Linked DNA regions of Variovorax paradoxus. Each later gene encodes a partner of the first gene's protein in a complex. Links are inferred from orthologs where the notes say so. Each region holds a gene or a part of one and is shown on either strand. Other genes may lie near its edges.

Region 1 (2,926 bases):
CGACGGCCGGCAATGTGGCTGCCAAGCGCGGTCTCACCGTCGAAGAAATCTTCGCCTGAGCGCAAGCTCTCGCAAGGCTGAAGGAAGCATTCAAATGACGCAACAACAAACCCTCAAGGTGCAGCTGGTGAAGAGCCCGATCGGCACCAAGGAATCGCATCGCGCGACCGTGCGTGGCCTCGGCCTGCGCAAGCTCAACAGCGTGAGCGAGCTGCAAGACACGCCCGCAGTGCGCGGCATGATCAACAAGATCAGTTATCTGGTCAAAGTTCTGTAAGAGAGACTGATATGGAACTCAATGGCATCAAGCCGGCAGCTGGCGCCAAGCACGCCAAGCGTCGCGTCGGCCGCGGTATCGGCTCCGGCATCGGCAAGACCGCAGGTCGCGGTCACAAGGGCCAGAAGTCGCGCGCAGGCGGTTTCCACAAGGTCGGCTTCGAAGGCGGTCAAATGCCGCTGCAGCGTCGCCTGCCGAAGCGTGGCTTCAAGTCGCACCTGCTGAAGTACAACGCCGAAGTCACGCTGACTGCTCTCGAGCAGCTCGGCCTGGCCGAAGTCGATGTCCTGGCACTGAAGCAAGCCGGCCTCGTGGGCCAGCTCGCCAAGGTCGTCAAGATCATCAAGACCGGCGAACTCACCAAGGCCGTCAAGCTGACGGGCGTGGGTGCGACCGCTGGTGCCAAGGCTGCGATCGAAGCGGCCGGCGGCAGCTTCGCCTGATCACCTTCGGACTGAAAGAAGTTCTTCGTGGCAACTAACGCGGCAACGATCGCAAAAACAGGCAAGTTCGGCGACCTCCGTCGTCGGCTCGTCTTTTTGCTGCTCGCGCTCGTGGTCTACCGGATTGGCGCGCACATTCCTGTGCCGGGTATCAACCCGGACCAGCTGGCAGCGTTGTTCCAGGGCCAGCAGGGCGGCATTCTGAGCCTGTTCAACATGTTCTCGGGCGGGGCGCTGTCGCGTTTCACCGTGTTCGCGTTGGGGATCATGCCGTACATCTCGGCGTCGATCATCATGCAGCTGATGACCTACGTGCTTCCTACCTTCGAGCAATTGAAGAAGGAAGGCGAGGCTGGTCGCCGCAAGATCACGCAGTACACGCGCTATGGCGCACTCGGCCTGGCCCTGTTCCAGTCGTTCAGCATCGCAGTGGCCCTCGAATCGTCGGCTGGTCTGGTGATCGCCCCCGGTTTCGGCTTCCGCCTGACCGCCATGGTGAGCCTGACCGCTGGTTCGATGTTCCTGATGTGGCTCGGCGAGCAGATCACCGAACGCGGCTTGGGCAACGGCATCTCGATCCTGATCTTTGCAGGTATCGCGGCCGGTCTCCCGGGTGCCATCGGTGGCTTGGCTTCGCTGGTGACGACCGGTGCGATGAACCCCATCGTCGCGCTCTTCATCATCGCTGTCGTGGTGCTGGTCACTTACTTCGTGGTGTTCGTGGAACGCGGTCAGCGCAAGATCCTCGTGAACTATGCGCGGCGCCAGGTTGGCAACAAGGTCTACGGCGGTCAGTCGTCGCACCTGCCCCTGAAGCTGAACATGGCCGGTGTGATTCCTCCGATCTTCGCGTCGTCGATCATTCTGCTGCCGGCAACGGTGGTGGGCTGGTTCAGCGCCGGTGACGGTGGCTTCCGCTGGATCAAGGACATCGCCAGCGCACTGCGTCCGGGCGAGCCGATCTACGTGCTGCTGTACGCTGCTGCGATCGTTTTCTTCTGCTTCTTCTACACGGCACTCGTGTTCAACAGCAAGGAAACGGCCGACAACCTGAAGAAGAGTGGTGCGTTCATTCCTGGCATTCGCCCGGGTGACCAGACCGCTCGCTATATCGACAAGATTCTGGTTCGCCTGACGTTGGCTGGCGCGGTGTACATCACCTTCGTCTGCCTGCTGCCCGAGTTCCTGATCCTGAAGTACAACGTCCCGTTCTACTTCGGTGGTACCTCCCTGCTGATCATCGTGGTCGTCACGATGGACTTCATGGCCCAGGTGCAAAACTACATGATGTCCCAGCAGTACGAATCGCTGCTGAAGAAGGCTAACTTCAAGACATCGTAGGGCTGTGAGTTTCAGTATTGAGAATTTGGGTGTGGGCGGTGTACCGCCACGTTAAACAGTTTTAGGAGAATGAAATGAGAGTTTCGGCTTCGGTCAAAACCATCTGCCGTAATTGCAAGGTCATCCGCCGTAAAGGTGTGGTGCGTGTGATTTGCACCGACCCGCGCCACAAGCAGCGCCAGGGTTGATTGAAGAGTATTAGAGGACGCACATGGCACGTATTGCTGGCATCAACATCCCGCCGCACAAGCACGCTGAAATCGGCCTGACCGCCATTTTCGGTATCGGTCGCACCCGCGCCCGTCAAATCTGCGAAGCGAGCGGCATCGAATATTCGAAGAAGATCAAGGATCTGACCGACGCCGATCTCGAAAAGATCCGCGACCAGATCGCTCTGTTCACGATCGAAGGCGATCTGCGTCGCGAGACGACGATGAACATCAAGCGTTTGATGGACATCGGCTGCTATCGCGGCTTCCGTCACCGTCGCGGCCTGCCGATGCGCGGCCAGCGCACGCGCACCAACGCCCGCACCCGCAAGGGTCCGCGCAAGGCTGCGCAGTCCCTGAAGAAATAAGGATAGACAAGCATGGCTAAAGCACCTGCAAACAACGCCGCACAGCGCGTTCGCAAGAAGGTTCGCAAGAACGTTGCGGACGGTATCGCCCACGTGCATGCCTCGTTCAACAACACCATCATCACGATCACCGATCGCCAGGGCAACGCCCTGTCGTGGGCTTCGTCGGGTGGCCAGGGCTTCAAGGGCTCGCGCAAGTCGACCCCGTTCGCTGCGCAGGTCGCTTCCGAAGTGGCCGGCCGTGCTGCTGTCGAACAAGGTATCAAGAACCTCGACGTCGAGATCAAG
Region 2 (3,391 bases), 5.4 Mb from region 1 along the record:
CCTCGGCCGGCCCCGGCTGGATGGCCGCGCGCATGGCCGGCGGAATCAACCCTTCGATGGCCTTCAGCCGCTCGGCCGTGTCCCGCGCGCGCGCCATCAGGCTCCCCAGGGTGGGGGCGCCTGCCGCAGCTTCGTGCAGTGAAATGGCGGGGGGAAGTCGGCGATACATGGGTAATCCAGGGGTTAGAAACAAGACAGCTAAAATGCCCGGTTTGCCGACGCTTGCGTCGGCGTTTGTTCCGGAACGGGGCCATCCGACTTCGAGACTTGCCAAGCTTGCATTCGAAGAAGGTGCGCCCAACTGCTTTCACCATATCTTAGGGAATCCGGTCGCAGTGCCTGTCGTGTCAGGTGCCCGCCCCTCTCCACGCCCATGGCAACCAACTTCCTGACCCAGATCTTCGGCAGTCGCAACGACCGGCTCCTCAAGCAGTATCGCAAGACGGTGACGCGCATCAATGCGCTCGAACCCGAGTTCGAAAAGCTCAGCGACGATGCGCTGCGCGCCAAGACGCAGGAATTCAAGGACCGCGTCGCCAAGGGCGAAAGCCTCGACGACCTGCTGCCCGAAGCCTTCGCCACCGTGCGCGAAGGCTCCAAGCGCGTCATGAAGATGCGCCACTTCGACGTCCAGCTGCTCGGCGGCATGGCGCTGCACAACGGCAAGATCTCCGAAATGCGCACCGGCGAAGGCAAGACGCTGACCGCCACGCTGCCCGTGTACCTGAACGCGCTGTCCGGCAAGGGCGTGCACGTGGTCACGGTGAACGACTACCTGGCCAACCGCGACGCGACCTGGATGGGCCGCCTGTACAACTTCCTGGGCCTGTCGGTCGGCATCAACCTGCCGCAGATGCCGCGTGAGGAAAAGCAGGCCGCCTACGGCAGCGACATCACGTACGGCACCAACAACGAGTACGGCTTCGACTACCTGCGCGACAACATGGTCTACGAGCCCGGCGACCGGGTGCAGCGTGGCCTGAACTTCGCGATCGTCGACGAGGTCGACTCCATCCTGATCGACGAGGCCCGCACGCCGCTGATCATCAGCGGCCAGGCCGAAGACCACACCGACCTGTACCTGGCGATCAACAAGGTGGTGCCGCTGCTCAAGAAGCAGGAAGGCGAAGCCGATCCGCGCACGGGCGAGGGCGTCACGGTGCCCGGCGACTTCACGGTCGACGAAAAAACCCATCAGGTGTTCCTGACCGAAGACGGCCATGAGAACGCCGAGCGCATCCTGGGCGAACTGAAGCTGATTCCCGAGGGCGCGTCGCTGTACGACCCGGCCAACATCACGCTGATGCATCACCTGAATGCCGCGCTGCGTGCCCGCCACCTGTACCACCGCGACCAGCACTACGTGGTGCAGCAGGGCGAAGTGGTCATCGTCGACGAATTCACCGGCCGCCTCATGAGCGGTCGCCGCTGGAGCGATGGCCTGCACCAGGCCGTGGAAGCCAAGGAAGGGGTCGAGATCCAGGCCGAGAACCAGACGCTCGCTTCGATCACCTTCCAGAACTACTTCCGCCTGTACGGCAAGCTGGCCGGCATGACCGGCACGGCCGACACCGAGGCCTACGAGTTCCAGGAAATCTACGGTCTCGAGACCACGATCATTCCGCCGAACCGCATCAGCAAGCGCGACGACCAGCTCGACCGCGTCTACAAGACGACGCGCGAGAAGTACGAAGCGGCCATCCAGGACATCCGCGAGTGCTACGAGCGCGGCCAGCCCGTGCTGGTGGGCACCTCGTCGATCGAGAACTCGGAAATCATCGACGCCCTGCTCGAGAAGGCGGGCCTGCCGCACCAGGTGCTGAACGCCAAGCAGCACGCCCGCGAAGCCGACATCGTGGCGCAGGCCGGTCGCACGAAGATGATCACCATCGCGACCAACATGGCCGGCCGCGGCACCGACATCGTGCTGGGCGGCAACATCGAGAAGATGATCGAGGCGATCGAGGCCGACGAAGGCCGCGACGAAGCCACCAAGCAGGCCGACATCGCGCACGTGCGCGCCGAATGGACCAAGGACCACGAGTTCGTGAAGTCGCTGGGCGGCCTGCGCATCATTGCGACCGAACGCCACGAGTCGCGCCGCATCGACAACCAGCTGCGCGGCCGTTCGGGCCGCCAGGGCGATCCGGGTTCCTCGCGCTTCTACCTGAGCCTGGACGATCCGCTGATGCGCATCTTCGCGGGCGACCGCGTGAAGGCGATCATGGACCGCCTGAAGATGCCCGACGGCGAAGCCATCGAGGCCGGCATCGTCACGCGCAGCATCGAGAGCGCGCAGCGCAAGGTCGAGGCGCGCAACTTCGACATCCGCAAGCAGCTGCTCGAGTACGACGACGTGTCGAACGACCAGCGCAAGGTGATCTACCAGCAGCGCAACGACATCCTCGACGCGACCGACCTCACGGCGCAGATCGCCGCGCTGCGCGAAGGCTGCTTCACCGACCTCGCGCGCCAGTACGTGCCGCGCGAATCGGTCGAAGAGCAGTGGGACCTCGACGGCCTCGAGAAGAGCCTGTTCAGCGAGTGGGGCATCGACATGCCGCTCAAGCAGCTGGTCGAGTCGTCGGAAGCCATCTCCGACGAGGAAGTGGTCGAGAAGATCGTGGCCTACGCCAACGAGAGCTTCGACGCCAAGGTCACGCTGATCGGCCAGGAGAACTTCACCCAGTTCGAACGCATGGTGCTGCTGCAGAGCATCGACACCCACTGGCGCGAACACCTGGCTTCGCTCGACTACCTGCGCCAGGGCATCCACCTGCGCGGCTATGCGCAGAAGCAGCCCAAGCAGGAATACAAGCGCGAGGCCTTCGAGCTCTTCGGCCAGCTGCTCGACTCGGTGAAGAACGAAGTCACCCGCCAGCTCATGACGGTGCGCGTGCAGTCGGGCGAACAGCTCGAGCAGGCGGCCGAAGAAATGGAAAGCCGCGGCGAGAACGTCTCGAACATCACCTACACCGCGCCCACCGAGACGGGCGAGGTCGAGGTGCGCGTCGACGAAGAGAACCAGCGTCGCCTCGCGGCCGTCGGCACCGGCGCCCTGAGCGCCGAAGCCGCTGCCTTTGCTCGCGTCGGCCGCAACGACCCGTGCCCCTGCGGCAGCGGCAAGAAATACAAGCAGTGCCACGGCAAGCTGAACTGAAGCCTCGCACTTTTTATTGAGAGAAATCCCATGCCCGTGAACCTGTCCGCCCCTGATCCTGCCGCCTTGTTCGCGGTGCCCGGCGTCCGCATCGGCGTGGCCGAAGCCGGCGTGCGCAAGGCCAACCGCAAGGACCTGACCGTCGTGCTGATCGACGAAGGCTCGGCGGTCGGCGGCGTGTTCACGCAGAACCGTTTCTGCGCGGCACCCGTGCAGGTCTGCCGCGACCAT
Region 3 (2,784 bases), 1.9 Mb from region 1 along the record:
GCGTCGGCGGCTCACGATCACCGGCTCGACGCTGCGTCCGCGGGCGGTGGCGTTCAAGGGCGCCATCGCCAAGGCATTGCGCGAGAAGGTCTGGCCGCTGCTCGAAAGCGGCGCGGTCAAGCCCGTGATCCACAGCACCTATGCGGCAGCAGGTGAGCCCAGCGGTGCGGCCCAGGCTCACACCCTGATGGAATCGAACCAGCACATCGGCAAGATCGTGCTGACTTGGTGAGACGAACAACGCGATGACAACTTTCAAGAAACTGATTGCCGGCAACTGGAAGATGAATGGCGGCCTGGCCGCCAACGAGGCGCTGGTGAAGGCCCTGCAGCAAGGGCTGGCTGTCAGCCCGGCGGCTTGCGGTGTCGCACTGTGTGCGCCTGCGCCGTACTTTGCCCAGCTGCAATCGCTGCTGGCGGACACGCCGTCGCTGGCGCTCGGTGCGCAGGACATCTCGGCCCACCCGCAAGGTGCGTTCACCGGTGAGCAATCGGCGGCGATGCTGAAGGACTTCGGCGTGCGCTATGCCATCGTCGGCCATTCGGAGCGTCGCCAGTACCACGGCGAAACCGACGACGTGGTGGCGGCCAAGACGGCGGCAGCCTTGGCGAACGGCATCACGCCGATCGTCTGTGTCGGCGAGACGCTGGCACAGCGCGAAGCAGGGCAGACGGAAGAGGTCGTCAAGCGTCAGCTGGCCGCGGTGATTCATCTGAACGGCCACTGCATCAGCGAGATCGTCGTGGCCTATGAGCCGGTCTGGGCCATCGGCACGGGCAAGACGGCTTCGCCGGCGCAGGCGCAGGCGGTGCACGCCGTGCTGCGTGCGCAACTGCACCATGCGGCGAGCGAGCATGCCGCGGGCATCAAGATTCTGTACGGCGGCAGCATGAACGCGGCGAACGCCGCCGAACTGCTGGCGCAGGCCGACATCGACGGCGGCCTCATCGGTGGCGCCTCGCTGAAGGCGCCCGACTTTTTGCAGATCATTTCTGCCGCTGCACGCTGATCGCGGCAACGGCAGCCATCACTTAGGAGTAAGAACGAATGAACGTGGTCCTCAATCTTCTGGTCGGCGTGCAAATGCTGTCGGCGCTGGCAATGATCGGCCTGATCCTGATCCAGCACGGCAAGGGCGCCGACATGGGTGCGGCCTTCGGCAGCGGCAGTGCGGGCAGCCTGTTCGGTGCCAGCGGCAGTGCCAACTTCCTTTCGCGCACGACGGCCGTGCTGGCTGCGGTGTTCTTTGCTTGCACGCTGTTGCTGGCTTACTTCAGTCACGCACGTCCTGCGGGCGGTGGCAGCCTGCTGGAGCGCGCCGCCGTGGGCACGCCTGCTGCACCGGCTGCTCCTGCGACGGGCGCTGCGGGTGAAATCCCCTCTGCAGCAGCACCTGCCAAGGCTGCTTCGGCGCCTGCGGCTCCTGTTTCGGGCACCGGCCAGATTCCGGCCAAGTAATCAGGTTGTTTTCATGCAGCCGTCTGTGAGAAACGGCTTCATTTCAGGGTAAACTCTAAATCTGTTCAGAAAGCCAAATGCCTCAACGGCACCTCATGCCATCTGGACAGTTTAAAACCGCGGTCGTGGTGAAATTGGTAGACACGCTATCTTGAGGGGGTAGTGGCGAAAGCTGTGCGAGTTCGAGTCTCGCCGACCGCACCAAATCTCACCGGCAGAAGATCTCTATCCAGAGGCTCTTCTGTCGGTGGCAAGCGGTGAAAATTTCTCGATGAATCTCGATTCCTACCTTCCCGTCCTTTTGTTCATTTTGGTCGGGGTCGGCGTAGGCGTCGCCCCGCAAGTCATCGGATACATCCTTGGGCCCAATCGGCCCAACGCTGCGAAGAACGCGCCTTACGAGTGCGGCTTCGAGGCCTTCGAGGATGCGCGCATGAAGTTCGACGTGCGCTATTACCTCGTCGCGATTCTCTTCATCCTCTTCGATCTCGAAATTGCCTTTCTCTTTCCGTGGGCCATTGCGCTCAAGGAAATCGGCGCTGTTGGCTTCTGGGCCATGATGATCTTTCTCGCCATCCTCGTCGTGGGCTTTGTCTACGAGTGGAAAAAAGGCGCGCTCGACTGGGAATGACAAGGAAGCAACACGATGGCCATTGAAGGCGTTCTCAAAGAAGGCTTCGTCACCACGACCTACGACTCGGTCGTGAACTGGGCGAAGACCGGATCTCTCTGGCCGATGACGTTCGGCCTCGCATGCTGTGCGGTCGAAATGATGCACGCGGGCGCTGCCCGCTATGACATCGACCGTTTCGGCATGTTGTTTCGCCCCAGCCCGCGGCAGTCCGATCTGATGATCGTGGCCGGCACGCTGTGCAACAAGATGGCGCCGGCGCTGCGCAAGGTCTATGACCAGATGCCCGAGCCGCGCTGGGTGCTCTCGATGGGCTCCTGCGCAAATGGCGGCGGTTACTACCACTACAGCTATTCCGTGGTGCGTGGCTGCGACCGCATCGTGCCGGTCGACGTCTATGTGCCGGGTTGCCCGCCCACCGCTGAAGCACTGCTGTACGGCGTGATTCAGCTGCAGCAGAAAATTCGCCGCACCAATACCATTGCCCGCGCTTGAGAGATTGCCGACGATGACTGACTTTGCAATTTCGCCGGAGGTGCTGCGCGCCACGATCGCCGAGACGCTCGGCGCCAAGGCCAAGAGCGTGACGCTCGCGCTCGAAGAAGTGACCGTCGTGGTCAGTGCCGCCGACTACATCGATGCAGCAACGCTGCTGCGCGATGCGCCCGGCTGCCGCTTCGAGCAGCTGATCGAC

What was found. The genes of interacting proteins can lie anywhere in the genome.
Region 2: the proteins of secY (region 1) and secA are in contact, whole or in part, in a crystal structure (PDB 3DIN), measured with the Thermotoga maritima proteins. The link is inferred for Variovorax paradoxus from one-to-one orthologs. Residues at the interface, in WP_004081795.1 of Thermotoga maritima: Glu108, Gly109, Glu110, Glu111, Ala236, Glu237, Arg238, Arg239, Ile240, Thr241, Ile242, Gln243, Tyr244, Ala245, Arg246, Arg247, Val248, Thr249, Gly250, Arg251, Arg252, Val253, Tyr254, Gly256, Ala257, Ser258, Thr259, Tyr260, Leu261, Pro262; in WP_004082002.1 of Thermotoga maritima: Glu261, Ala262, Arg263, Lys300, Ala301, Arg302, Thr303, Ile304, Ile305, Leu323, Tyr324, Asp325, Pro326, Val329, Ser330, Tyr333, Ile336, Lys340, Phe345, Val349, Glu363, Phe364, Tyr374, Ser375, Gly376, Gly377, Glu393, Ile395, Thr482, Ser483.
Region 3: secY (region 1) and secG share a complex: the UniProt entries of both Escherichia coli proteins name them as parts of the sec protein translocase complex. The link is inferred for Variovorax paradoxus from one-to-one orthologs.

What each region holds. Positions count from the first base shown.
Region 1 is NZ_CP045644.1:1,897,743-1,900,668, forward strand. Bases 49-2,904 are described here. They hold secY (preprotein translocase subunit SecY), read left to right. Parts: upstream 49-747; coding sequence 748-2,061; downstream 2,062-2,904. Other genes in these bases: rpsE (30S ribosomal protein S5), read left to right, coding at 49-59; rpmD (50S ribosomal protein L30), read left to right, coding at 95-277; rplO (50S ribosomal protein L15), read left to right, coding at 289-720; rpmJ (50S ribosomal protein L36), read left to right, coding at 2,136-2,249; rpsM (30S ribosomal protein S13), read left to right, coding at 2,273-2,638. Outside these bases: more of rpsE, read left to right, coding at 1-48; more of rpsK, read left to right, coding at 2,905-2,926. UniProt on the Escherichia coli protein: The central subunit of the protein translocation channel SecYEG. Consists of two halves formed by TMs 1-5 and 6-10.
Region 2 is NZ_CP045644.1:7,256,164-7,259,554, reverse strand. The notes cover bases 40-3,360. They hold secA (preprotein translocase subunit SecA), read left to right. Parts: upstream 40-373; coding sequence 374-3,160; downstream 3,161-3,360. Other genes in these bases: argJ (bifunctional glutamate N-acetyltransferase/amino-acid acetyltransferase ArgJ), read left to right, coding at 3,191-3,360; GFK26_RS33790 (DciA family protein), read right to left, coding at 40-169. Outside these bases: more of GFK26_RS33790, read right to left, coding at 1-39; more of argJ, read left to right, coding at 3,361-3,391. UniProt on the Escherichia coli protein: Required for protein export, interacts with the SecYEG preprotein conducting channel.
Region 3 is NZ_CP045644.1:3,814,673-3,817,456, forward strand. What follows is about bases 40-2,753. They hold secG (preprotein translocase subunit SecG), read left to right. Parts: upstream 40-1,048; coding sequence 1,049-1,459; downstream 1,460-2,753. Other genes in these bases: GFK26_RS17370 (NAD(P)H-quinone oxidoreductase), read left to right, coding at 40-232; tpiA (triose-phosphate isomerase), read left to right, coding at 246-1,010; GFK26_RS17390 (NADH-quinone oxidoreductase subunit A), read left to right, coding at 1,731-2,090; GFK26_RS17395 (NuoB/complex I 20 kDa subunit family protein), read left to right, coding at 2,106-2,585; GFK26_RS17400 (NADH-quinone oxidoreductase subunit C), read left to right, coding at 2,599-2,753. In the rest of the region: more of GFK26_RS17370, read left to right, coding at 1-39; more of GFK26_RS17400, read left to right, coding at 2,754-2,784. UniProt on the Escherichia coli protein: Subunit of the protein translocation channel SecYEG. Overexpression of some hybrid proteins has been thought to jam the protein secretion apparatus resulting in cell death; while this may be true it also results in FtsH-mediated degradation of SecY.